DNA from 2 places in the Pseudoalteromonas sp. TAE79 genome. Region 2 is predicted to be linked to the other one. Evidence: predicted binding sites of a transcription regulator. Region 2 holds the regulator's gene; the other holds the start of a gene.
What was found. The regulator NrdR, encoded in region 2, represses ribonucleotide reductase genes. The targets are predictions, from matches to a motif close to AAACACNANATNTNGTGTTT.

Region 1 (10,756 bases), on a different contig from region 2:
AGCTATCGCCATCATTTAAGTTAACAGCAATAATACCGCTTGCACGTTGACGACTGTAAGCCGTTAATGGTGTTTTCTTAACTGTACCAAATGCTGTTGCCATAAAGATGTATTTATCTTCTGCGTACTCGCGTACTGGCAATATAGCAGTAATACGTTCATCAGCTTCAAGTGGTAACAAGTTAACAATTGGCTTACCGCGCGCTGCACGACTTGCTAGTGGTAACTGATACACTTTAAGCCAATATAAACGACCGGCCGTAGAGAAACACAATATAGTATCGTGTGTATTTGCAACTAAAAGACGTTCGATGAAATCTTCATCTTTCATCTTCGTTGCTGACTTACCTTTACCACCACGACGCTGTGCTTCGTAATCAGACAATGCCTGATACTTCACATAACCTTCGTGAGAAAGCGTTACTACTACGTTTTCTTCAGTAATTAAGTCTTCAAGGCTGATATCGTGAGCAGCTGCATTAATTTCAGTGCGACGCTCATCACCATATTGCTCTTTAATTTCAACTAGCTCGTCACGAATAACTTCCATTAAACGCTCAGGAGTTGCCAAAATATAAAGTAGTTCAGCAATTAGTTCTAATAACGCTTGGTATTCGGTCAAGATTTTTTCGTGTTCAAGACCTGTTAGCTTATGTAAACGCAAATCAAGAATTGCTTGAGCTTGTTGCTCAGAGATATAATATTGACCATCGCGAATACCAAGTTCGCTTGCTAACCAATCTGGACGAGCAACATTGTCTTCTCCTGCTTTTTCAAGCATACCTTGTACATTACCTAATTCCCACGGACGCGCTGTTAAAGCAATTTTAGCTTCAGCAGGTGTAGGGGATTTACGAATAAGCTCAATAATTGGGTCAATGTTTGCAAGCGCAATCGCTAAGCCTTCAAGCGTGTGTGCACGGTCACGGGCTTTACGTAAATCAAATACTGTACGACGAGTTACTACTTCACGACGGTGAATAATAAACTCTTCTAACATTTCTTTTAAATTGAAACATTTAGGTTGGTTATTAATTAGCGCAACCATATTCATACCAAACACAGTTTGTAACTGAGTTTGTGAATACAAGTTGTTTAAAATAACTTCGCCTACGTCACCACGTTTAATTTCAATAACGATACGCATACCGTCTTTATCTGATTCATCACGTAGCGCACTAATACCTTCAATTTTCTTATCTTTAACCAGCTCAGCAATTTTTTCAATTAAACGAGCTTTATTAACTTGATAAGGAATTTCGTGAACGATGATTGTTTCACGGCCTGTTTTTTCATCGGTTTCGATGTCGGCGCGTGCACGCATGTACACTTTACCACGGCCAGTTAAGTAGGCTTGTTCAATACCCTTCTTACCGTTGATAATTGCAGCCGTTGGGAAATCAGGACCAGGGATATAATCCATTAACTCTAAAATAGTTAAATCTGGATTTTGAATAAGTGCCAAACAACCATTTACAACTTCAGTTAAGTTATGTGGTGGTATATTTGTAGCCATACCTACTGCAATACCTGACGAACCATTCACTAATAAATTAGGAACTTTCGTTGGTAAAACATCAGGGATGAACTCAGTGCCATCGTAGTTAGGAACGAAATCAACCGTTTCTTTTTCAAGATCGGCTAATAACTCATGCGACATTTTAGCCATACGTACTTCTGTATAACGCATTGCCGCTGCTGAATCACCATCAACCGAACCGAAGTTACCTTGGCCATCTACTAGCATATAACGCAGTGAGAATGGCTGAGCCATACGAACTATCGTGTCATAAACTGCACTGTCGCCGTGTGGGTGGTATTTACCGATTACGTCACCAACCACACGGGCCGATTTTTTGTAAGGCTTGTTCCAGTCATTACTAAGCTCGTTCATTGCAAACAAAACGCGGCGATGAACAGGTTTTAAGCCGTCACGTACGTCTGGTAATGCACGTCCTACAATTACGCTCATTGCGTAATCTAAGTAGGAGTTTTTTAACTCGTCTTCAATATTGACTGGCAGAATTTCATTGGCGAGATCAGTCATTTGATATCACATTCCTTCAGTATCAGCTCTCAACAACCCGGTATTGGGTATTAAGAGTATTGTTATTATTTCTAACAGCCATGCTATCACAATTAATTTTAATTTACAGGCGCAAAACTTTGCGATTTATCAATTTAGCCCTATATAATGGCCTCAGATTGACGAGGAAGTATTTTATGACCGAACATCAAAATGTAGATCACGCAGAAATAGCAAAATTTGAAGCCATCGCCGAGCGTTGGTGGGACCTAGACGGAGAATTCAAACCTCTTCACGAAATTAACCCGTTACGTTTAGACTTTATAGCAAACAAAACGCAAGGCTTATTCGATAAAGAAACACTCGATGTTGGCTGTGGTGGCGGTATTTTAAGCCAAAGCATGGCGCGCATGGGCGCAAAAGTAACTGGCATCGACATGGGGCAAGAGCCTTTAACTGTTGCTAAGTTGCACAGTTTAGAAACTGGTGTAAATGTAGATTACATAAAAGTGCCAGCAGAAGAGTTTGCATCGCAACACCCAGAGCGCTTTGATGTAATAACCTGTATGGAAATGCTTGAGCACGTTCCCGACCCAGCATCTATCATTCATGCCGTAGCTGCACTTGCCAAACCAGGCGCAGACGTGTTTTTTTCAACCCTGAACAAAACACCTAAAGCATATTTATACGCTATTGTTGGTGCTGAAAAGCTTTTAAAAATGGTGCCTGAAGGTACACACGACCATAAAAAGTTTATAAAACCTGCGCAGCTTATTACATGGGCAGAGCAAGCGGGTTTAAAAGTTCGTGCAAGTACAGGCCTTTCTTATAACCCACTATCAAAGCAATATACGCTCAATAGTGACGTTAGCGTAAATTACATACTGTACTTTGAGAAGTTAGCTTAATGGCTAACTCTCAAGCCCCCCTCCCCCTTATTGAGTACGATGCATTTTTATTTGATTTAGACGGCACTCTACTCGACACCGCTGATGATTTAGGTGCGGCTTTAAATGCAGTTCTCATTAATAATAAAGTAGAGCCTGTTAGTAGTGATGTATACCGTCCTGCGGCATCTAACGGCGCAGGCGCATTATTAGAGGCTGGTTTTAAAGAATTATGGGCTAAACAACCCCAAAGCGAGCTTATTAAGCAATTAGTTGACGAATACGCTGCAAACATAGCAAATCACACGCATTGCTTCAGCGGTGTTGAATCGTTGCTTATTGCCCTTGATCAGAAAAAGATCAAATGGGGGATCGTGACTAACAAACCAGGGTTTTTAACCGATCCTTTAGTGGAAGCTATGCCCGCATTAAAAAATGCCAGTGTAGTAATAAGTGGCGACACATTAGCTGAAGCTAAGCCATCCCCATTACCGCTGCTACACTGTGCAAAGCTTATGCAGGTAGAACCAAGCCGTTGTTTATACATTGGTGATGCACAGCGTGACATACAAGCAGGCAAAGCGGCAGGTATGCATACCGCAACGGCACTTTGGGGTTACATCCCAAGTAAAGATGAAGCGATAGCTTGGGAAGCCAATTTTAACTGGCTAAGCCCAATTGATGGTTTTAACCATATATAGTGCTATGTTAATTATTAAACACTATATATTGTGATTGTGTTAGTTTTCACATAAAGCTTGCTGATAAAAAAAGCAGTCAGAATTTTTTTTAAAATGCGTAAATTTAGCAGATCATTAGTTTACTTTTTAAACGCCTTTAGTTAAATGCTCGTTTAAGTGTGAGCGTCTACTAACACAAATACGCTATACCGAAGTTATCCACAAATAGGGGCAATTATGTCCCTTGCAAAACAACTCAGACCACATTAGAGTTTTATTAACACTTTGATGGGATTGATATTTCAATTAAGTGGAGGGGCTAACACCATACTCAAATTTTGAATATGATGTTAGCAAAGACACTTGCTCGAGTTTTAAGAAAGTGCCCAAGTTTGGAAGTTTGAGCGTAACTTATTCTTATATTCTCAGCAAGTGACTAACTCAGATTTAGGATAACTAAAATTGAAGTTCAGTTTATCTATAGAAATATCAGAAAGTGTAATAATAGGTATTTTTAAAATTATTACACTGAGCAGCATGCTCTTTGTATAAATTTAAATGGGCTATCTTTTAGCCCATTTCTATATCTTCCCTCTAATTATGCTTTTTATTTATAAAAGCGTTCAACCATGAACACTAAACAACTCACTTAGATAGTGCACTGAAACCATATATAGTGCCATGTTAATTAATAAACACTATATATTGTGATTGTGTTAGTTTTTACGCAAAGCTTGCTGATAAAAAAAGCAGTCAAAATTTATTTTTAAAATGCGTAAATTTAGCAGATCATTAGTTGATTTTTGCATATTTCAACTTAAATGATTGTTCGAAGGTGAGTGTCTACTAACACAAATACGTTATCCCGAAGTTATCCACAAATAGGGGCAATTATGTCCCTTGCAAAACAACTCAGACCACACTATCTTGTGATCTCTAAATTGAACAACACCAGATATTGTGGCCAAATGTTATTCAATTAAATTCGCAAATATGGCGAAACTTATAATAAATGAGTATATACCTTGCCTCGGCGAGGTATAAAGCATTGGTCAAAATACATAATTCCCAAGGAATACAGGCAAATGAACCAACAGTTATCTGTAAGCAAACGTGACGGGCGTAAAGAGCCTCTTGATCTGGATAAGATCCATCGCGTTATTGAATGGGCCGCCGAAGGTTTAAACAACGTTTCGGTTTCGCAAGTTGAATTAAAGTCACACATTCAGTTTTACGACGGTATTCGTACTAAAGACATTCACGAAACCATCATTAAAGCAGCAGCGGATCAGATTTCAAAAGAATCGCCTGATTACCAATACTTAGCTGCACGTTTAGCTGTATTCCATTTACGTAAAAAAGCGTACGGTCAATTTGAGCCACCACGTTTATTTGACCACGTAACAAAAATGGTTGGCGATAAACGCTACGATGCTCATTTACTAGTAGATTACACAGAGCAAGAGTTAGATGAGCTTGATGCATACCTTGATCATTCTCGCGATCTTAACTTTAGCTACGCTGCTGTAAAGCAACTTGAAGGTAAGTACCTCGTTCAAAACCGTGTATCGGGTGAAATATACGAAAGTGCACAGTTTTTATATATTTTAGTTGCGGCAAGCTTATTTTCAGATTACCCACGTGAAACACGTACTGATTACATTAAACGTTTTTACGATGCAGTATCTTTATTTAAAATATCTCTACCAACGCCAATTATGTCGGGTGTACGTACGCCTACTCGCCAGTTTAGCTCGTGTGTATTAATTGAATGTGGCGACAGCCTTGATTCAATCAATGCAACGTCGTCAGCTATTGTTAAATACGTTTCACAACGTGCGGGAATTGGTATTAATGCAGGTAGAATACGTGCGCTAGGTAGCCATATTCGTAACGGCGAAGCGTATCACACAGGGTGTATCCCTTTTTATAAGCACTTTCAAACAGCGGTTAAAAGTTGTTCACAAGGTGGTGTACGTGGCGGCGCAGCAACATTGTTCTACCCGCTTTGGCATTTAGAAGTAGAGAACCTACTTGTACTTAAAAATAACCGTGGTGTAGATGATAACCGCGTTCGCCACCTAGATTACGGCGTACAGTTTAATAAATTAATGTACTCTCGTTTAATTAAAGATGATTACATTACATTATTTAGCCCATCAGATGTGCCTGGCCTTTATGATGCATTTTTTGAAGACCAAGCTGAGTTTGACGCACTTTACGTTAAATACGAACAAGACGAGTCTATTCGTAAAAAGCGTATTAAAGCCATTGAGCTTTTCTCAATGTTTGCGCAAGAGCGTGCAAGTACTGGTCGTATTTATTTACAAAATGTGGATCACTGTAATACACACAGCCCATTTATTTCTAAAGTTGCGCCAATTCGCCAATCTAACTTATGTTTAGAAATTGCATTGCCAACTAAGCCACTTAATAACGTAAATGACGAAGAAGGCGAAATTGCCCTTTGTACACTTTCTGCGTTTAACTTAGGTGCAATAGAGTCACTTGATGAGCTTGAAGAGCTAGCTGAACTTGCAGTACGCGCACTTGATAACTTACTTGATTTCCAAGACTACCCTGTACCGGCTGCTAAAAATGCAACTATGGGTCGTCGTACACTAGGAATAGGCGTAATTAACTACGCATACTACCTAGCTAAAAACGGTAAACGTTATTCTGATGGCAGCGCTAATGCATTAACACATAAGACCTTTGAAGCTATTCAATATTACTTGATGAAAGCATCAAACGAGCTTGCTAAAGAGCGTGGCGCGTGTCCTAAGTTTAACGAAACAACGTATTCACAAGGTATTATGCCAACAGATACGTATAAACGTGATTTAGATAAAATTTGTGATGAGCCACTTCATCTTGATTGGGATACACTACGTGCAAGTATTAAAGAGCACGGTATGCGTAACTCAACACTAAGTGCGTTAATGCCATCAGAAACATCGTCGCAAATCTCTAACGCAACTAACGGTATTGAGCCACCACGTGGACATATTAGCGTTAAAGCAAGTAAAGACGGTATTTTAAAACAAGTTGTTCCTGAGTATGAGCGTTTAAAAGATCAGTACGAGCTACTATGGGACATTCCATCAAACGATGGTTATCTACAACTTGTTGGCATAATGCAAAAATTTGTTGACCAAACAATTTCTGCAAATACAAATTATGATCCAAACAAGTTCGAAGGCGGTAAAGTACCTATGCAAGTCTTATTAAAAGACTTACTAAGCGCGTACAAACTAGGTGTTAAAACCTTGTATTACCACAATACTCGCGACGGCGCCTCAGATTCACAAGAAGATGCTCCAGAAGTGGAAGATGACGATTGTGAAGGCGGCGCGTGTAAAATTTAACTGCTGATTTTTATTTTAAGCGGGCATTTAGCCCGCTTTTTCTGATAGTTTTTTGAGTGATAAACATGTCTTATACTACTTTTAGCCGAAACCATAATAACCAAATGCAAGAGCCAATGTTTTTTGGCCAAACTGTAAACGTATCTCGTTACGACCAACAAAAATACCCAATTTTTGAAAAGTTAATTGAAAAGCAACTGTCTTTCTTTTGGCGTCCTGAGGAAGTAGATGTAAGTAAAGACCGTTTAGACTTTCAAGCATTACCAGATCACGAAAAGCATATATTTTTAAGCAACTTAAAATACCAAACACTGCTTGATAGTGTACAAGGTCGTTCGCCAAACGTGGCTCTACTTCCAATTGTATCGCTACCAGAGCTTGAAACATGGATAGAAACGTGGGCGTTCAGTGAAACAATTCACAGCCGCTCATACACGCATATTATCCGTAACGTAACACAAGCACCTGAGCTTATTTTTGATGACATTGTTAGCAACGATAAAATTAGCGAACGTGCTGATGCCGTAACTAAATACTACGATGACTTAATTAACTCTGTATCGCTTTACAACTTATACGGTGAAGGCAAACACGAGATTAACGGTAAAACAGTTATCATTAATTTATTTGAGCTTAAAAAGAAACTTTACCTGGCTATGATGTCGGTAAATATTCTTGAAGCGATTCGCTTTTACGTAAGCTTTGCATGTTCGTTTGCATTTGCTGAGCGCGAATTGATGGAAGGTAACGCTAAAATCATCAAGCTAATTGCACGCGATGAAGCACTTCACCTTTCTGGTACTCAGCATATTTTAAACATCATGCAAGACGGTAAAGACGACCCAGAAATGGCGATTGTTGCTGCCCAGTGCCGCGACGAAGCAATTAAAATGTTTGTTGATGCTGCAGAGCAAGAAAAAGAGTGGGCCGAATACTTATTTAAAGATGGTTCGATGATTGGCTTAAATAAACATATTTTATGTCAGTACGTTGAATACATTACCAATGCACGTATGACTGCGATTGGTTTGCCAGCACAGTTTGAAAATAACAGTAACCCTATCCCGTGGATAAACTCGTGGTTAGTGTCTGATAACGTGCAAGTAGCGCCTCAAGAAGCAGAAATTAGCTCATACCTTGTTGGTCAAATAGACTCTCAAGTTGATGCATCAGAATTTGGTGATTTTGATTTATAATGAGTGACAAGTCTACTGCAAGCATAACGCTTGCAGAAAACAGCCAGTGTATAGAATTTACCGCTGGCTGCCCTTCTCTTCTACAGTGCTTAGAATCCATGAAAATAGACGTTGCATTCCAATGCCGCGAAGGTTACTGCGGCGCCTGTAGAGCAACGTTAGTGTCAGGTAGTGTTGAATATAACGAAGAGCCCCTTGCATTTGTGCGCGAAGGCGAAATACTCCTGTGCTGCTGTAAACCCAATGGCAATGTAAGTATTAATTTAAAGTAGTCTAAACGCTAAATACAGTTTATAAACGCCAATCTAATTGTTTAATACCCGATAACTAGCTCTTTAGCTTATTTACGTATCACTGAACGAGCTTTACACGCATTGAAACTGATGCGCTACGCCCTAAATTATCAACCACTCTTACGTCAAATTCGCCTACTTGCGGGTGCCAGAAAAAAGGCGTATCTCGCTCTACTTTACCAACAAAGCTGTTATCTACAAACCAATATAAAATACGTGAATCTGTATCTGTGATTGCGCTAAAAGGCAGGCCTTCTTTTTTCAATTTACTGGCTCTTATCGTGTAGCTAATTAAATTACTCGGGGATGTAATACTCGGTGCTGAGCCTCGTGTACTCGTGTCATTAATTAAGCATGAATCTAAATAAGGTGGAGGCTGGCGTTTAACAATGCCTGCTTGTTTGAATAATCTGACTAAGTCAGATGGCCAAAATTCATAAACTGCCTTTGTAGTTGTAGATTCAACATACTGACAAGCACGTAATCCCGATACTTTATCAATATAAATTTCACGATGTACATCGGACACTTTAATTGGCGACTTACCTGGAATAAAAAGTCCTTTTTCTGTTTTAGGGCAATGCACATTAGGTAAATCACCTGTTGTTGAACAAATATCTACTTCTGTAATATTTAAACCACCTGGTTTTATATTGCCTTTGATTAAGCCGTAACTATCTAATGAACGTATTATTTCAAAAAATAAAGGCGCGGCTGCTTGTCGCCCAATAAAAGATGGGTGCCCTTCTCCTGAGAAATTACCCACCCATGTAGCTAAAACATACGGACCAACAATACCTACTGACCATGCATCGCGAAAAGCAAATGAAGTACCTGTTTTCCAATATACAGGGTATGATTGTCTTCTTTCTTTTTGAAATGAGATTTCATCAACTGCACTATTTTCACTTAGCATTTGTAAAGTCAGGTAGGCTGCCTCTGGGCTGATGAGTTGCTTGATATGATTGTTTTGATTATTTGGGTTGTTTTGGTTAATAACAGTGGCGTCTTTTTTTAATATAACTTCATCCTTATACACCCCTAAATTAGCTAACATGGCGTATAACTTAACGAGCTCTAGCATCGTTACTTCACTGCCGCCCAGCGCAAGCGCTAAACCATAAAACTCTTTGGGCTGAAGCTTTTTAATATCGGCTGCAACGAGTAAATCGTATAGCCCAACTTTTTGTAAGCGATACATCAAATTAACAGCAGGCACATTACGGCTCAGCACTAGCGATTCAGTAGCCGATATAGGCCCTAAAAACTGCTGATCGTAATTCTCTGGTGTATATCCTCCAAAGCGTTTGGGGGCATCTTTTACAAGCGTTAATGGATGAATTAACCCTTCGTCTATAGCAAGCGCATAAATAAATGGTTTAAGGGTTGAACCTGGTGAACGTTTAGCTCTTACACCATTTACTTGACCGCTAATGTCATTATTAAAAAAATCCACAGAGCCTAATTCAGCAACTACTTCCATAGTTTTATAATTTAGTAAAATAGCAGACGTATTACTAAGCCCGTCTCTATGCCTGCGATTAATGTAATTTCTTGCATGGCGCTGAAGTAAGTTTTGTAAATTAAGGTCTATCGACGTTTTATATTCTCCAGGCTTTAGGTGCGGGTACTCGCTTTGTAAATTATCAATAAAATGTGGAGCTTCAAAAGGCAAGTCTGAAGAGGCATATACCTTTATCGGTAATTGCATAGCTGCTAGCCAATGTTTATCGTCTGGGTGGGTTTCAAGCCAACGAGTAAACAGTTTTTTTCTTGTTTCTAGCAATACCAGTTTAGCCGATTTTTTAATGGGATTTCGTTTGGTTGGGTTTTGCGGGATTAAGCTAAGTAATAATGACTCAGGTAAATTAAGATCAATAGCTGGTTTCTTAAAATAAATTAAACTGGCTGCACCAACACCTTCAATATTTGATCCATAAGGCGCTAAGTTAAAATACGCCTCGAGTATTTGGTTTTTACTGTAGTGTCTCTCAATTTGTAGCGCTCGAAGTATTTGTTCTACTTTTCCAAAAATAACATGCGTGTTCATTCCAAAGTGCAACCGGGCTACTTGCATTGTTATTGTTGACGCACCGACTCGGTGACTTCTTTTAATATAGCTAGTATAAAACGCATTTATTAAAGCAATAAAATCGATACCAATATGCTCATAAAAGTCTTGGTCTTCATACAATAAAGTAGCTTGTTGAACGCTCAAAGGGATTTTATCTATTGGCGTCCATAATCTATATCTATCGTCTGCGGCTAAATTTAAACGAAGTAATTTATCACTGCTATCGTAAAAA
Region 2 (10,756 bases):
CTGCGGCGCAAGTCTATTTCTTCAGTGAGCACAATTTTTTGCTTTTCAAGTTCATATTTTTGATGTTGTAATTCCATCATTGCTTGGCTTAAGTTTGATGTTTTACGGGCTACGTCTTGCTCAAGTTGTATGTTGTGATGATCGAGTTTTTCGTTACTAATAATGAGTTCTTTTTGGGTGTGCTCAAGCTCTTTCCTATACTGAACCACTTTATCTATTAGTTTGTTAAACGACTGCTCCATTACTTTTAGTTCGTTATGCTCCTCTGTTTCTATTTCGATGTGTTGTCCTTCTAGCTCATCTAATTCTAGGTTTTCTAGTTGCTCAGTGAGCTCAGCTAAGGGATCTGTAAGAAGCTTTCTAAATGCCATTAAAAATAAAATGATTAAAAAGGTGGTTTTAATCATCGCATTACCAATCAAAAAGTAGATTGATACCATAATTCGGCTTAAAACAACTTCTCGGCTAGAAAATAAGGTAACGTCACCCACTTGGGTAGCACGGCCAGAAAATTCAAAAATAAGTGGAAAGGTGTAACCAAACAGACCGGATTTCGCGTCTTCTAAAATTGCTTCTTCTTGTACTAACTGTTGGTTATATAGCTTATGTATGTCGAGCGAGCGCCCTAATTGTGAAATAATTTCGCCGCTGTCGTCTCGAACAATAATCCCTTCAATCATGGGAATGGCGAGTAAACCTTCTGCTGTTGTAATTGTTTGCTTGGTATTAAGCTCCCAAATTGCACGTGTTAAGCTACGACTAAAGGTTTTTTGTAATGTACTTAATTCATCACGTATATAGTCTTTAGTATTGAGATATTCAGCAAGCACCTGTCCGCAAGTCACTACGAAGGTAAGCAAAAAATAAACGGATAAAACGCTTGTTAGTAGCTTCTTAGAAAGGCTTTTTTGTAACATGAGTGACTTGTTCATCCTTTGTTATTTTTGTAACGTTACTATTGTAATTCAAAAGTTAGTCAATAAACCTCTAAAAATAAATAAAAAAGTTAAAATTTAATAAGATAAATCTAATTAAATAGGTATGTAGTATTAATGTAATTAAATTCAGCTATGAATTAGTAAATTTGTTAGACGTTAAGTTTTGTAAGTTTGATTAGAATTTAGTTTCGTTAATCATATTTAAATGAATTAATTCTATATTTATCATTGCATTGAATTATTAATGCGCTAAGTATTTAGATGCGTGTTAAAGTGTCTTGAGTGCAAAGGAAGATGGTCTTTTAATAACTTTGATGGTTGTGTAGTAGTAAACATGATGAAATTTTCGATATTAGTCTGTGATGATTCTGCTGTTGCTCGTAAACAAGTCGTGCGGTGTTTAAATGAGTGTATAGATGCAGATATACAACAAGCTATAAATGGAGCAAACGCCCTCGATCTTTTAAGAGCACAAAACTTTGATTTACTGTGCCTAGACCTCACCATGCCAGAGGTTGATGGTATACAAGTACTTGAAACTATAAAAATAGAAAAAATAGAGTGCTTTGTGTTGGTTATTTCTGCTGATATACAGGAGAAAATGAAGAAACGAGTCGCCCAACTTGGCGCAATTGATTTTATTGATAAACCTATTAATAAATCAAGCTTGAATGAAATATTGCATAAATTTGGCATTCATTAGGTTTTTTCATGTTAAAAAAGGCTGTTTTATCTTTTAATTTAGGGTTGACAGCATAGCCTTTGTTAAGGCAGTCTTAACATATGAAAACAATTAATCGCGTACTGACCATTATTATTACAACCATCATTCTTACTGGATAGTGGCATAGGTCGGTGCAACAAATTTAAAGGCCTGTGTTCACTTAGAACACAGGCCTTTTTTCGTTTTATGGGATGAGGAACATAAACAATGCGAGTTTTAAAATTTGGTGGGTCTTCACTTGCCGATTATGCATGCTTACAACAGGTAGCTCAGTTAGTTAAAGCACAGTTAAAAGATGAAATGTTATTGGTGCTTTCTGCTCCAGGTGGAATGACCGATTCGCTAGTTGCACTCGCAAGTGCCGCAGAGCAAGGCTTAGATTTTTCGCAGCAATGGCAAGCATTAGCGAGTCGCTGTGAAGGCCTAAAAGCTGACGTTGAAAAAAGTGGCGTAGTAGTTACAATCTGGCCAGATCTAAGGGAACTTAAAAATAAACTAGATGGCGTGTCGCTTATACAGTGTTGCCCTGATCAAGTTCGCGCATTTGTAATTAGCTTTGGAGAGCGCGTTAGCGTTTCTTTAATGCAGGCTTTATTGAACTCGCACGATGCAAGATACTTAGAAGCAACAAGCTGTATCGCCTCAACTGGTGGTTATATCGACGCCGAGGCTGATTTAGTAACAAGTAAAGCGCGCTTTCAAGCTGTGCTTAAAGAAAATCCTGCAACTATTTATATCATGCCTGGTTTTACTGCGAGTAATGACAAGGGCGAGCTTACAACGCTTGGTCGTAATGGCTCAGACTACTCAGCAGCAATTGCAGCAGCATGTTTAGAAGCTGAGATTTGTCAAATTTGGACAGACGTTGATGGCGTATACAGTGCTGATCCTCGTTATATTAAAAAAGCCACTAAAGTAGATTTTTTATCTTATAAAGAAGCGATGGAGCTTTCTTACTTTGGTGCAAAAGTACTTCACCCAAAAACAATTTTACCGTGTGCTAAAGCAGGCGTGCCATGTGAAATTAAAAATACGCATAACCCAGACGCACAAGGCTCATTAATTGGTAACGATTATTCATCTGATGAGCCCGTAAAAGCGCTTTCTAGCTTGCAAGACCTTGCAATGTTAACTGTTTCAGGCCCAGGCATGAAGGGTAAAGTAGGCATGGCGTCTAAGGTATTTAACGCGCTTGCTCATGATAACGTATCAATTGTATTGATCACGCAATCATCATGTGAATTTAGCATTAGTTTTTGTGTGCACGAAACAGACCTAGCACTTGCACTGGATGCGCTACAAACTGCATTTGAGCTTGAATTACAAGCAGGGCTTATTGAGCCTGTACAAGTACAGCGTAATTTAGCCATTGTTACTTTAGTGGGCGACAACATGCGCGCACACCGTGGCTTAGCGGCTAAGTTTTTTGCATCGCTTGCACAAGCGCAAGTAAATATCGTGGCAATTGCACAGGATTCTACAGAAAGTGCTATTTCTGCGGTAATTGATGGTGAGTTATGTAATGACGCTGTAAAAATATGCCATGAAAACTTTTTCACGCATGTGCCGTCAATTGATGTGTTTTTACTAGGTTGTGGCTTAGTAGGGCAAGAGCTTATTAATCAGCTTGAACGCCAGCAAGCGTGGCTTGAAAAACGTAATATTAAACTTAACTTGTATGGTGTTGCTAACTCTCGTCAATTACACCTTGATAACGAAGGCATCGCTTTTAGTGATTGGCAGCAAAAATTGGCCTCATCTGAGCAAGCATTTGATTTAAAGTTAGTAGAGCAATTTGTTAAGCAAAACCACTTAGTGAATCCGGTATTAGTAGATTGTACATCTTCAGATGCACTTGCTGCGCAGTATGTAGACTTTTTAAATGCAGGTTTCCATGTAGTTGCTGCCAATAAAAAAGCGACAACAAGCTCATACACGTATTACCAAGATTTAATTGCAGCAACACAAAAGAATAATCGTAAATTTTTATACGAAACAAATGTTGGTGCAGGCTTACCAGTTATCGACAACTTACAGTCATTATTTGGAGCTGGTGATGAGTTACTAGAGTTTAGCGGTATTTTATCAGGCTCACTTTCGTATATGTTTGGCGCACTTCAAGATGGTTTATCACTTTCTGAAGCCACAATTAAAGCTAAAGAAAGTGGCTTTACAGAACCAGATCCTCGTGATGATTTATCGGGTACCGATGTAGCACGTAAGTTACTGATCATTGCTCGCGAAGCCGGTATGAAGTTGGAGCTAAGCGATATTGAAGTTGAGTCAGTATTACCACAAGGTTTTGCACAAGGTGATAGCGTTGATGAGTTTATGGCAAAACTACCAAGCCTAGATGCTGATTTTAATGACCGCATTCAAAGCGCTGCGAGCGAAGGTAAGGTACTTCGTTATGTAGGTACAATTAAAGAAGGTCACTGTAAAGTAGGTATTGAGGCTGTTGATGAAAAACATGCGCTTAATGTAATTCGCGATGGCGAAAACGCGCTTGCTATTTTAAGTCAATACTACCAGCCACGTCCGTTTGTTATTCGTGGTTATGGTGCAGGGTCTGAAGTAACAGCAGCGGGTGTATTTGCTGATATTTTAAAAACACTATCGCGCTAGGAGCTCGTTATGATTGAAGTATATGCTCCGGCGTCTATTGGTAATTTTGCAGTAGGTTTTGATGCACTTGGCGCAGCGCTTGCGCCAATTGATGGTAGTTTATTAGGTGATGTAGCCGTTGTAAGTGCAGCACCAAGTGACGAATTTATTTGTACTGGCGACTACGCTCACAAGTTACCAAGTGATGCGAATGAAAACTTAGCGTACCAGTGTTTAGTACATTTTAGAGCGCATGTTGCGCCTGATATGCCAAGCGTAAAGCTCGAGCTTAAAAAGAATTTACCAATTGGATCTGGACTTGGTTCTAGTGCATGCTCGGTCGTGGCTACCTTTGCTGCCCTTGATAAGTTTGCACAAACTAACTTAAGTCAGGTTGAGCTTATTGAGCTTATGGCTGACTTTGAAGCTGTAGTGAGCGGTGGTCGTCATTACGACAACATCACGCCATGCTATTTAGGTGGTTTGCAATTAACAGGTGATTTAATCCCTGATAAATCGATTGCACTGCCTGTTGATGAAAATTGGTACTACGTTGCTGCGTTCCCTGGTTTTTCACTCAACACTGCAAAAGCGCGCTCGGTTTTACCAAAAGAGTTGAGCATGCATGCAAGTGTTGAGTTTGCACAGCGTTTATCGGCATTTAGTAGCTTACTGTTGACTAATCGTTTTGACGATGCACTTAGCATAATGAAAGATGAAATAGCAGAACCTTACCGCGCACCGCTTATTAAAGGTTTTAGTGAAGCCAAAGCAAGCTTACCAGCGTTGGGCGCTGAAATAGTGAGTATTTCGGGCGCAGGACCTACCTTGTTTAGTGTATGTAAAACACTTGAAGCTGCAAAGCAATGCGCGCAGTGGTTAGAGGCAAATTACATTAACGAGCAAGGCTTTTGCCACATTTGTAAATTAGATAACGACGGCACGCGTCAATTAACAGTTTTATAGGATAGGTAGTCATGCAATTACATAATTTAAAAGATAGCTCACAAAAAGTGTCGTTCGTTGAAGCCGTAAAAACAGGTTTGGGTCGTAATCAAGGTGTGTTTTTCCCTGAATCCCTTGCCCCACTGTCCGATGTTGATGCATTGCTTGATATGGACTTTGTTACACGCAGTGGCAAAATATTATCTCACCTAATTGGTGATGAGCTGCCAAGCGACACTGTGGCACAAATGGTTAAAAATGCATTTAACTTTCCAGTTAAGCTGGTAGAAGTTGAAGAGAATACATACTGCTTAGAGTTGTTTCATGGTCCTACGCTTGCGTTTAAAGACTTTGGTGGTCGCTTTATGGCTGAGTGTTTAGCGCAATTTAATAAAGATGAAAAAGTAACTATTTTAACCGCAACATCGGGCGATACTGGTGCAGCCGTTGCACATGCTTTTTATAACAAGCCGAATATCGATGTTGTCATCTTATATCCTAAAGGCAAAATTTCACTTGCTCAGCAAAAGCTATTTACTACGTTAGGTAACAATATTCATTGTTACGCAGTTGATGGCAGTTTTGATGATTGCCAAGAGTTGGTTAAAAATGCCTTTTTAGATGAAGAAGTTAAATCAATACTTGGGCTTAATTCTGCTAATTCAATTAATATTAGCCGTTTAGTTGCTCAGGTTTGTTATTACTTTGAGGCCATTGCACAACTACCAAAAGAAAAACGCGCAACAGCGCATATATCAGTGCCAAGTGGCAACTTTGGTAATGTATGTGCTGGAATGATTGGTGCGGTTATTGGCTTACCTGTAGGTAAATTAAGTGCAACAACCAACCAAAATGATACTGTGCCGCGCTTTATGCTTGATAAAACCTGGACGCCAAACGCAACACTTGAGTCGCTTTCAAATGCAATGGATGTAAGTAAGCCAAACAACTGGCCGCGTGTGCAAACAATGTTAGATAATAACTGGTTTAGCTACGATAACTTTTATTCAACTAGCGTAAACGAGGAAGACACGCAATTGGTGATGAAAAAAATTCAACAAACGGGTTATGTTGCAGAGCCCCACACTGCTATTGCGTACCAAGGTCTTGTTGAAAATCGAGCGCCTGGTGCTGCGGGTATCTTTTTAGCAACCGCTCATCCTGCTAAGTTTAAAGAAAGCGTAGAGGGTATTTTAAATATTGAATTAGGTATGCCAAAACCACTTAGCGACGCACTAGCAAAACCATGCCTAGCAAGCGATATAAAGGCCGATTACGACGCATTACGTACAGAAATACTTGCTAAACTTGGCTAAGTTAATTAATTCAAAAAGGCGGTTAAGCCGCCTTTTTTTATAACTTTAGGCTATTAAATCTAGTGAATTGCATTTACTAATTAAATGTAGGAAATAGTATTCATTTAAAATCGTTATGGTTTTATAAGAAAATATCATCTTAAAAAGTCTGTGAAATAGTTTCAATCCCTGTTTAAATATCCTCAACTTAAGAGCGTAGGCAAAGAGTCGTTTAAAGCGTACAATAAAGCCTCTAAAAAACACCATACACGTTGCCCTAGGAGACCCCAATGTTAGAACGTAGCATGAATATTTCGGATTTTGATCCAGAGTTATTTGACGCGATAAACAAAGAAACTGCTCGCCAAGAAGAGCACATTGAACTAATCGCTTCAGAAAACTACTGTAGCCCACGCGTACTAGAAGCGCAGGGTTCACAGCTTACAAATAAATACGCAGAAGGTTACCCTGGCAAACGTTATTATGGCGGTTGTGAGCACGTTGATGTTGTTGAGCAATTAGCAATTGACCGTGCTAACGAGTTATTTGGTTCTGACTACGCAAACGTACAACCACATGCTGGTTCGCAAGCTAATGCTGCTGTTTTTCTAGCGCTATTAGAAGCAGGCGACACTGTACTTGGTATGAGCTTAGCTCATGGTGGTCACTTAACTCACGGATCACACGTAAGCTTCTCTGGTAAGCTATACAATGCAATTCAATACGGACTAGATGAAACAACGGGCGAAATTGATTACGCACAGGTTGAAGCACTAGCACTTGAGCATAAACCAAAAATGATTATTGGTGGTTTCTCAGCGTACTCAGGTATTGTTGATTGGGCTAAATTCCGTGAAATTGCTGACAAAGTAGGTGCTTACCTGTTTGTTGATATGGCTCACGTTGCAGGTTTAATTGCGGCAGGCGTTTACCCAAGCCCAGTTCCTCATGCACATGTTGTAACTACAACTACGCATAAAACACTTGCTGGTCCTCGTGGTGGTTTAATTATCTCTGCATGTGGCGACGAAGCAATCTATAAAAAGCTTAACAGCGCAGTTTTCCCTGGTGGCCAAGGTGGTCCTTTATGTCATGTTATTGCAGCAAAAGCCGTGGCATTTAAAGAAGCGCTTCAACCAGAATTTAAAGTATACCAAACACAAGTTGTTAAAAACGCAAAAGCAATGGTTGCTGTAATGCAAGAGCGCGGCTACAAAATCGTATCTGACAAAACTGAAAACCACTTATTCCTACTCGATTTAATCGATAAAGATATCACTGGTAAAGATGCAGATGCAGCCCTTGGTAACGCTAACATCACAGTTAACAAAAACTCAGTGCCAAACGATCCACGTTCTCCGTTTGTAACATCTGGTTTGCGTATTGGTTCTCCTGCAATCACTCGTCGTGGTTTCAAAGAAGAAGAATCAAAAGAGCTTGCTGGCTGGATTTGTGACGTACTAGATAACATCACTGATGAATCTGTACAGGCGCAAGTTAAAGAAAAAGTAAAAGCAATTTGTGCAAAATTACCTGTTTACGCTTAATTGCATAAGCAACAGTAATTAACAGCACAACAGTTAGGGAGCTGTTTATCTTTTGAGATTAAATTTGCGCTGTTTTTGAAGTGGCTCTAAAAGTAGTTTTTGCTTTGTGGCTGGGTTTTGACTCAGTTTATTCGATTATAAATCGCACAGTGCAATTAAATTGGCTCTAGATAAAACAAATTTAAATCCTGAAAGAGCAACAGACCTTAATTTTTGCTAAGATAAAAGACCGCTATTTAGCGGTCTTTTTTGTTTTAAAACGGAAGTACCGAGCTATGCATTGTCCATTTTGTACCGCAAAAGATACTAAAGTTATTGACTCACGCCTTGTTGGTGGAGGCCATCAAGTTCGCAGGCGCCGTGAGTGCAACGACTGCCATGAGCGCTTTACTACATTTGAAGGCGCTGAACTGGTTATGCCTCGTGTTATTAAACAAGACGGCAGCCGCGAACCATTTAACGAAGATAAATTATTAAATGGCTTAAATCGCGCACTCGAAAAACGCCCAGTGAGCACAGAGCAAGTAGACGAAGTAGTGAATATAATAAAATCGCAGTTGCGTGCTACAGGCGAGCGAGAAATTTCAAGCCATTTGGTTGGTGAATGCATTATGGAAGCCCTCAAAAAGCTCGATAAAGTAGCGTATGTAAGATTTGCCTCTGTTTATCGCTCGTTTGAAGATATACGCGAATTTGGCGAAGAAATTGCCCGCTTAGGGGAGTAATACCAATTTTATTAAAAATATGATCATTCTATCGCATTAAATAGCGCACTCACTGCGTTAAAAATTATTCATATAGAACAACTATATGTCATAATTTTCGCCTTGTTATTGCGCTATTTTCTTAGCGCTATAATGGACCACTTATTTAACGCAATTGGTATAATAAATGCTTAACCAAATTACTTTTACTGAACATGATGAAATGTATATGGCACGCGCCATAGAACTTGCCAAAAAAGGTCGGTTTACTACCACACCTAACCCTAATGTTGGCTGTGTCTTAGTTAAAAATAATCAAATAATTGGCGAGGGTTTTCATCAATTAGCAGGTCAAGGCCATGCTGAAGTAAATGCACTGGCTGTCGCTGGAAAAAATACACGAGGTGCAACGGCTTATGTAACGCTTGAACCGTGTAGTCATTATGGCCGTACGCCACCGTGCGCCGAAGGCTTAAAAGCTGCCGGTGTGGTAAAAGTAATTGCTGCTATGGTTGATACAAATCCACAAGTTGCTGGCAAAGGCCTTAAAATACTGAGCGACGCGGGTATTGACGTTGCTTACGGGTTACTCGAATCACAAGCTCGCGCACTTAACGTTGGCTTTTTTAAGCGTATGGAGCAAGGCTTACCTTATGTGATTTGCAAAATGGCAGCGAGTATTGATGGTAAAACGGCACTTAAAAATGGGCAAAGTAAGTGGATCACAAGTCCTGCTGCTCGACAAGACGTACAATTACACCGAGCGAAAAGCTGCGCTATTTTAACCGGTGCCGATACAGTGTTAGTAGACGATGCTAAACTTAATGTGCGACTAAGTGAGCTGCCTTGTACACTGCCTACTGATTTGCCGCTTCGCCAGCCCGTGCGTGTTATAATTGACTCTCAAAACCGTTTAACACCGGACCTTGCTTTATTTGAAATCCAAAGTGATGTAATAATATTTACGACTAAGGTTGATAAATCATTGCAATGGCCGCATTTTGTAAAGCATATTGAAGTCAGTGAAAGTAACGGTAAAGTTGATTTACAAGCCGTTTTAGAAAAACTTGGGCAGCTACAGTTTAATAATGTTTGGCTTGAAGCTGGCGCAACACTTGCTGGTAAAATGACAGAGCTTAATTTAGTTGACGAGTTTGTTTTTTATTTAGCGCCTAAACTAATGGGCCAAGATGCAAAAAGTTTAGTTAATTTTCCTGAATTGACGAGTATGCAAAACACCGTTGATTTAACATTTAATGAATGTGCGCGCATTGGTGACGATTTACGTATCACCGCGTCAAAACTCATTAAAATCACTTAATAAAAAGAGTAGTACTATGTTTACTGGGATAATAGAAGCCACAGGCAAAATTGCTTTATTACAAAAAAAACAAGGCGACTTAGCCATTCGTATCCAAAGTGCTGATCTTGATATGACAGACGTAAAGTTAGGTGACAGCATTGCAACTAATGGTGTTTGCTTAACTGTAGTTGATAAACATATTGATGGTTTTAGTGCGGATTTATCTAATGAGACGATTAGTTTGACCGGTTTTGCTCACTATGCTTTAGGACAAACGGTGAATCTTGAAAAAGCTATGCAACCTGTTTCTCGTTTAGGCGGTCATTTAGTATCTGGCCATGTTGATGGTATCGCAACAATTACAAGTATTACTGCAAACGCCAGAGCAACAGAATATTGGCTTACAACTGACGAAAATTTAATGAAATACATTCCGTACAAAGGTTCGGTATGTATTGATGGTATAAGCCTGACAGTAAACGCTGTAGAGGGCAATAAATTCAAATTAACAATTGTCCCACACACGAGTGAGCAAACCACAATTGCTCATTTTAAAGTAGGTACCCAAGTTAATTTAGAAGTCGATCAAATTGCACGTTATTTAGAGCGCCTTATAAAGGGTGCAGAGCAACCAACAGGCTCTGATATTTCGATGAGCTTACTCGCTAAAGCGGGTTTTATTAAATAACGAAACTG

Region 1: a site for NrdR is predicted at 4,540-4,559, ahead of nrdA (class 1a ribonucleoside-diphosphate reductase subunit alpha). Genes of this name have one in related genera too.

What each region holds. Positions count from the first base shown of each region.
Region 1 is NZ_AUTL01000292.1:13,653-24,408, forward strand. It holds gene gyrA (DNA topoisomerase (ATP-hydrolyzing) subunit A) at 1-2,047, opposite strand, end outside; gene ubiG (bifunctional 2-polyprenyl-6-hydroxyphenol methylase/3-demethylubiquinol 3-O-methyltransferase UbiG) at 2,224-2,934, shown strand; gene L655_RS0124255 (HAD-IA family hydrolase) at 2,934-3,614, shown strand; gene nrdA (class 1a ribonucleoside-diphosphate reductase subunit alpha) at 4,679-6,961, shown strand; gene nrdB (class Ia ribonucleoside-diphosphate reductase subunit beta) at 7,027-8,157, shown strand; gene yfaE (class I ribonucleotide reductase maintenance protein YfaE) at 8,157-8,429, shown strand; gene pbpC (penicillin-binding protein 1C) at 8,509-10,756, opposite strand, start outside.
Region 2 is NZ_AUTL01000048.1:17,554-28,309, forward strand. It holds gene L655_RS0101395 (ATP-binding protein) at 1-917, opposite strand, end outside; gene L655_RS0101400 (response regulator) at 1,273-1,641, shown strand; gene thrA (bifunctional aspartate kinase/homoserine dehydrogenase I) at 1,870-4,287, shown strand; gene thrB (homoserine kinase) at 4,297-5,232, shown strand; gene thrC (threonine synthase) at 5,244-6,527, shown strand; gene glyA (serine hydroxymethyltransferase) at 6,797-8,053, shown strand; gene nrdR (transcriptional regulator NrdR) at 8,329-8,778, shown strand; gene ribD (bifunctional diaminohydroxyphosphoribosylaminopyrimidine deaminase/5-amino-6-(5-phosphoribosylamino)uracil reductase RibD) at 8,945-10,078, shown strand; gene L655_RS0101435 (riboflavin synthase) at 10,095-10,748, shown strand.